Regions from separate parts of the Metabacillus sp. KH_069 genome, predicted to be linked through region 3. Evidence: predicted binding sites of a transcription regulator. Region 3 holds the regulator's gene; each other region holds the start of a gene.

Region 1 (2,274 bases), 760 kb from region 3:
CGCTGCTCCATGAACAGATAATGCGTAGATTGGATCGTCTATTTTTCTCTTTTCGAAAAATCTCACACTATAGAAAACTAGAATTCCAGCGATAAATCCGATAAGAACAGCTGCCCACGTATCAACAAACGCACATGATGCTGTAATCGCTACAAGACCCGCAAGTGCACCATTCAGCATTGTCGGCACATCTGATTTCCCAAGCACTGCCCATGAAACGATGAGTGCTGCAACCGCACCGGCTGCTGCTGCAAGATTGGTATTCAGCGCAACATAACCGAAAAATCCATCTTCTACCCCAAGTGTGCTTGCTGCATTAAATCCAAACCAGCCAATCCACAGCACCAAAACTCCTAAAGCCGTAAACACCTGATTATGCCCAAAAATGTTATTGGCAGAACCATCCTGATTGAATTTCCCAATACGGGGCTTCAGCAAAATGGTTGCAGCAAATGCAGCCATTGCACCTGTTAAATGAACAACCGTAGAGCCGGCAAAATCCTGTTTGCCGTGCTCAGCAAGCCAGCCCCCGCCCCAGATCCAGTGTGCAACGACAGGATAAACAAGTGCTGAGAAAAGCACCGTAAAGACAAGATAGATTGACAGCTTAGCACGCTCTGCAAATCCCCCAAGTGCAATTGTTATCGCAATTCCGGCAAAAGCAAGCTGAAACAAAAAGAATACGGATGAAGATAGATTCATCCCTTCCAGCTCATAGCCTGAATAGAAAAAGTGGGATAACCCAACAAGAAAATTGGCATTGTCGCCAAAAATAAATCCAAATCCCACTGCCCAAAACACAAGTGATGCAAGACCAAACGTGAAGATTGTCTTCCCTGCTATATGACCCGCATTCTTCATTCGTGTAGATCCCGCTTCAAGCAGAATGAATCCGCCCTGCATGAGAATAACCAATATCGCCCCTAAAACCACCCATAAACTATTTAACAAATAGATAGAATCCAAATTAACGTCCCCCTATTGCTCTTTTCATAACATTGTATGTTATAAAATATAACATGAGTTAATTATTTTCTATTTTATCGTATTTTTCTCTTTAGTCAACCAATTTTCTAAAAATTATTATAACTTTATGTTAAAAAACCTAACACACTCATAATTACATAATGATTTTGATAATTCGATGATAATCTGTATTTATAATAGACATTTCTTCCTTAATAAGGTAAAATTATATTGTGAAGTATTTCACAATTATGTGAAAGGGTGTTGCACAATGGCACAAGAAAAGATAAACCGTGTAGTCTTGGTTGGAACCGGATTTGTCGGATCCAGCTACGCATTTGCTCTCATGAATCAAGGAATAGCTGATGAACTGATTTTAATTGATGCTAATGCCGAAAAAGCGCTTGGGGATGTAATGGATCTTAATCATGGAAAAGTGTTTGCGCCAAATCCTACCGCAATCCGTCTCGGAGAATACGGGGATTGCAAACACGCAGATATTGTTGTCATTTGTGCAGGGGCTAACCAGAAGAAAGGCGAAACCCGCCTTGATCTTGTTGCGAAAAACCTGGCCATATTCAAAGAAATTACCGAAAGCGTGATGAAATCAGGATTTCAGGGAATATTTCTAGTAGCAACGAACCCAGTTGATATCCTTACCTACGCAACTTGGAAATACAGCGGCCTGCCGAAAGAACAAGTGATAGGTTCAGGAACTATCCTAGATACTTCCCGCTTCCGCTATCTGCTTGGCGATTATTTTAAAATCGCTCCAAATAACGTTCATGCCTACATAATCGGCGAGCATGGTGACAGCGAGCTTCCTGTATACAGCTCTGCGGATGTCGGCGGAATCCCTGTGATGAAGATGATTGAACGCAGCGAAGACTATAAAAAAGAAGATTTAGATGAAATCTTTAAAAACGTGCGGGATGCAGCCTATCAGATTATTAATCGAAAAGGGGCAACCTACTATGGAATCGCAATGGGACTTGTCCGCATTACGAAGGCAATCCTTCACAATGAAAATTGCGTCCTGACCGTTTCTGCCCATCTTGACGGACACTACGGAGAAAAAGATGTCTATATCGGAGTCCCGGCTGTTATTAACCGCGATGGAATCCGCGACATTATTGAGCTTGACCTGAATGCTGAAGAACAGGATAAATTCAGGAAAAGTGCCGCGATTTTAAAAGAGATACTGGCACCTCATTTTAATTAGATAATCGGCTGTGTATCTGATTCGTTTGAAAAAGATCATTCTGCTCCGGCCATAAAAGCTGGAGTTTTTCTTTTTATCTGAATGAA
Region 2 (2,274 bases), 930 kb from region 3:
AGGAGTAATATCTATTCATTTTTCAAACAAACTTGTGCTGTGAAGCGGCTGAACTCTTGCTTTTGGATCCATATAAGCTTTCGCGTTGTTAACCGCGGTTGGAGCTTCTCCAAATCCGCTTGCGATCAGTTTTACTTTTCCTTCATACGTGCAGATGTCTCCTGCAGCATATATGCCTTCTACGTTTGTTTCCATTTTGCTGTTAACGACAATCGAATTTTTCTCAATTTCAAGACCCCAGTTCTTGATTGGGCCAAGAGATGAGACGAATCCAAAGTTAACAATGACAGAATCCACATCGATGACTTCTTTGCGGTCGCCTTTCACTTCTTCTAATACAACTTGCTCAATATTTTCTGTACCTGTTAATTCTTTTGGTACAAATGGTGTGAGAACTTGAACTTTTGAGTTATTCAAATTTTCAACACTATGCTCATGAGCACGGAACTTATCCCGTCTGTGCACAAGAGTTACTTTCTCGGCAATTGGCTCAAGCATAAGCGCCCAGTCAACAGCAGAATCTCCGCCTCCGCAAATAAGAACTCTCTGTCCGGCAAACTGATTTAAATCATCAATGAAGTAATGAAGATTTGCTTTTTCAAATGAAGCAGCTTCTTCAAGTTCAATTTTACGGGGCTGGAACGCACCATTTCCTGCAGTGATGATAATCGTTTTAGAATAATGGATTTCCTGATCAGTTGTTAATTTGAAGACACCATCAGCTTGTTTTTCAACAGTATCTACTGCTTGCTCTAAGCAGACAGTCGGCTCAAATTTAGCCATTTGTTCTTTTAGATTGTTAACTAATTCCTGTGCGCGCACTTTAGGAAATCCTGCAACATCATATATGTATTTTTCAGGATATAAGGCAGAAAGCTGTCCGCCCAGCTGAGGCAAGCTTTCGATAATTTTAACTGAAGCCTGACGCATGCCGCCGTAAAAAGCTGTGAACAAACCAACAGGTCCGCCGCCAATAATTGTTATGTCGTATACTTTTGTGTCTTCCTTCACAAATATCCCCTCGCTTGTAATTGATAATAATTCTTAATTATAACATATCATACCTCTTTAACAATTTCACCTGGTGACCTGAGTAAAGAGATGTGGCTTGTATAAGAATATGATTATTATAGAGAATGTTTTTATTTTTGTAAAATTCTTAACGTTTCTAATCCTTCAATTTGGTCTTGAAAAATAAATCGCAGATGCTATTATGTAATATAGGCGTTATTTATATTCTATGTTACTACTTACAAAGTTTTCGGTATTATTTTGAAAAGTTAAGTGAACATTTTCACATACTTTTTTAGGCAAAACAAAATAAAATGTTGTGAAGCAGCGGAAGATAATCAGTATAGAACTTATTTCAATCTTTACAACAAATTCAGAAAAAAAGGTGGATGTGATTCGGTTGAGAAAGCCCAAAATAGTAGTTTTAGGTGCAGGTTACGGCGGATTAATGGCAGTTACACGTCTTCAAAAAATGATCGGTGTGAACGAAGCAGATCTTACACTGGTTAACAAAAATGATTACCACTATGAAACAACATGGCTGCACGAGGCATCAGCTGGTACTTTGCATCATGATAAAGCAAGATACCAAGTGAAAGATGTTATTGATAACAGCCGTGTGAAATTTGTGAAAGAAACAGTTGTTTCGATTAACAAGGATGAAAAGAAAATTGTTCTTGCAAATGGCGAGCTTGAGTATGACTACCTTGTGATTTCTCTTGGATCTCATCCAGAAACATTTGGAATCAAAGGCTTGAAAGAGTACGCTTTCGGTATTACTAACATCAATGCTGCGCGTCAATTGCGCGAGCATATCGAATATCAATTTGCTACTTACAACACAGAAGAAGTAAAACGCGACCAGCGTCTTGCAATCGTTGTGGGCGGAGCCGGCTTCACTGGCATTGAGTTCCTGGGAGAACTTGCTAACCGTGTTCCTGAGCTTTGCCGCGAGTACGATGTTGATCATAAGAAAGTACGCATTATCTGTGTAGAAGCTGCACCAACTGCTCTTCCTGGATTCGATCCAGAGCTTGTAGAATACGCTGTTAACCACTTAGAGCGTAAAGGTGTAGAATTCAAGATCGGAACTGCGATCAAAGAATGTGTAGAAGATGGTATTATTGTTGCAAAAGACGACATAATGGAAGAAATCAAAGCTGATACAGTTGTATGGGCAGCAGGTGTGCGCGGAAACAGCATCGTTGAAGAAGCTGGTTTTGAAAATATGCGCGGACGTGTAAAAGTTGATTCTTATCTAAG
Region 3 (2,274 bases):
TAGCTCAAGATCACGCATGGATTGTTCCATATCTTTTAAAAACTGAAACACAGAAACCATTTCATCCCAAATCGATAGACTGGATTCGAGACCCGTATCCTGCGCAAGGTACCCGATTGAGACACCTTTTGGCTTGATAATCTCTCCGGATTCGTAAGAAAGCTGACCTGCAATAATTTTGAGCAGGGTTGATTTTCCGGCCCCGTTTCGGCCGACAAGAGCAATTCTATCCCTTGTTTGAACTTCAAGTTTGATATTCGATAATATAAGATCAGCTGCAAAATATTTCGTCAGCTGGTTAATTTGTAGCAAAATCATGTATTTTCACCTCAGGCTATGATAGTTTAAGTGTAGCTTATAGAAGAGAGAGCCGCAATGATTGTAGCTTTCAAGGGGCAGACATTTGTCACAATAAGTAAAAAGACAGATTTGTAAAAATAGTGTATAGTCTAGTATGAGGGGCGTTAAAAGATGTCAAATTTTACTCATTTTAACCAGCAGGGCAGAGCCAAGATGGTTGATATATCAAACAAGCATGATTCTGTGCGCACCGCTGTGGCTGTTTCAAGCGTTGTCATGAAAGAACATGTATATGAACAAATTGTAAATAATAAGCTCCAAAAAGGGGACGTGCTGGCTGTTGCCCAGGTAGCAGGCATCATGGCTGCCAAAAACACATGGAACATCATTCCAATGTGCCACCCGATTCCGCTTAAGGGAATTGATATTGAATTCCAATGGAAAAAAGAGAACGATCTTTTCCATCTGATGATTGCTGCGTCTGTGAAAACAACAGGAAGTACAGGTGTGGAAATGGAAGCGCTAACTTCCGCTTCAGTCTGTGCCCTGACCGTGTATGATATGTGTAAAGCACTTGATAAAGGGTTAATCATCGGACCTGCCTATTTATCTGTAAAAACGGGCGGGAAAAGCGGAGATTATACACGAGACGAAGATGTAGCTTTGAATGTGGGGGATAGAATGTGAACAACATCGAACAATCGAAAATTCCGCAAGCTACTGCTAAGCGCTTGCCTTTATACTATCGTTTTTTAAAGAATCTTCATGCATCAGGGAAACAGCGTGTATCTTCAGCAGAGCTGAGCGATGCGGTAAAAGTGGATTCTGCAACGATCCGCAGGGATTTTTCTTACTTTGGAGCCCTTGGCAAAAAGGGATATGGGTATAATGTTAATTATCTTCTGTCTTTTTTCAGAAAAACGCTCGATCAGGACGAAGTGACAAAAGTTACCTTGATAGGTGTCGGTAATCTAGGCACAGCCTTTTTGCATTATAATTTTACTAAGAATAATAATACGTTAATCTCACTTGCCTTTGATGTCGATGAGAAAAAGATCGGCACTGAAATCGGAGATGTGCCTATTTATAATCTGGATGATCTTGAGGAACACCTTCCTGATGATGTGACCGTGGCGATTTTAACGGTTCCGGCACAGGCTGCCCAGCCCATTACAGACAGGCTGATTGCAAAAGGAATTAAAGGGATTCTGAATTTTACTCCGGCACGGTTAAATGTACCCGAGGAAATACGAATTCATCATATTGATCTTGCAGTAGAACTGCAATCACTCGTGTACTTTTTGAAACACTATCCTAACGCTTAAGAATTGAGGTGAATGATATGCCTACTATCGGTTTTGGAAGTTTATTGCTGATTGTTTTTGCTGCACTTTTAATCTTCGGGCCAAAGAAACTGCCGGAGCTTGGAAAAGCGGTCGGAAATTCATTGCGTGAATTTAAGCATGCAACGAAGGGTCTCTCGGATGATGAAGATAAAAAGAAAGAAGAGAAGTAAGATAGGATGAAAGCTGTCATGAAACAAAACGAAATGTCGGTTTACGATCACATTGCCGAGCTGAGGAAAAGGCTGATCATTACGGTTTTTTTCCTTTTCATCTCTGTGATTGCAGGCTTTTTGTTAGCAAAGCCGATTATCATCTATTTACAGCATACGAATGAAGCACAGAACTTAACGCTGAATTCATTCCGAATGACCGATCCGCTTATGGTCTATATGCAATTCGCGTTTATCATTGCATTTATTATTACATCTCCAATTATTCTTTATCAGCTGTGGGCATTCATTAGTCCAGGTCTCTATGAAAAAGAAAGACGGGTCACGCTGAGCTATATTCCAATCTCCATTGGACTGTTTCTTGCCGGCATCAGCTTCTCGTACTTTTTGCTCTTTCCATTTGTCGTGGATTTCATGGAGGGGATCTCCAATGACTTAGAGATTAATCAAGTCATTGG

What was found. The regulator Rex, encoded in region 3, represses fermentation and respiration genes when NADH is low (regulators of the CRP and FNR family bind a similar motif). The targets are predictions, from matches to a motif close to TTGTGAAATATTTCACAA.
Region 1: AC3ISE_RS19810 (L-lactate dehydrogenase) is a predicted target of Rex. The motif match lies at 1,198-1,215, and genes of this name have one in related genera.
Region 2: yumC (ferredoxin--NADP reductase 2) is a predicted target of Rex. The motif match lies at 1,283-1,300, and genes of this name have one in related genera.

What each region holds. Positions count from the first base shown of each region.
Region 1 covers NZ_CM174460.1:3,928,362-3,930,635, forward strand. The annotation lists gene AC3ISE_RS19805 (ammonium transporter) at 1-966, opposite strand, end outside; gene AC3ISE_RS19810 (L-lactate dehydrogenase) at 1,238-2,188, shown strand.
Region 2 covers NZ_CM174460.1:3,757,530-3,759,803, reverse strand. The annotation lists gene yumC (ferredoxin--NADP reductase 2) at 16-1,011, opposite strand; gene AC3ISE_RS18940 (NAD(P)/FAD-dependent oxidoreductase) at 1,403-2,274, shown strand, end outside.
Region 3 covers NZ_CM174460.1:258,661-260,934, forward strand. The annotation lists gene AC3ISE_RS01505 (ABC-F family ATP-binding cassette domain-containing protein) at 1-318, opposite strand, end outside; gene moaC (cyclic pyranopterin monophosphate synthase MoaC) at 472-987, shown strand; gene AC3ISE_RS01515 (redox-sensing transcriptional repressor Rex) at 984-1,625, shown strand; gene AC3ISE_RS01520 (twin-arginine translocase TatA/TatE family subunit) at 1,643-1,816, shown strand; gene tatC (twin-arginine translocase subunit TatC) at 1,835-2,274, shown strand, end outside.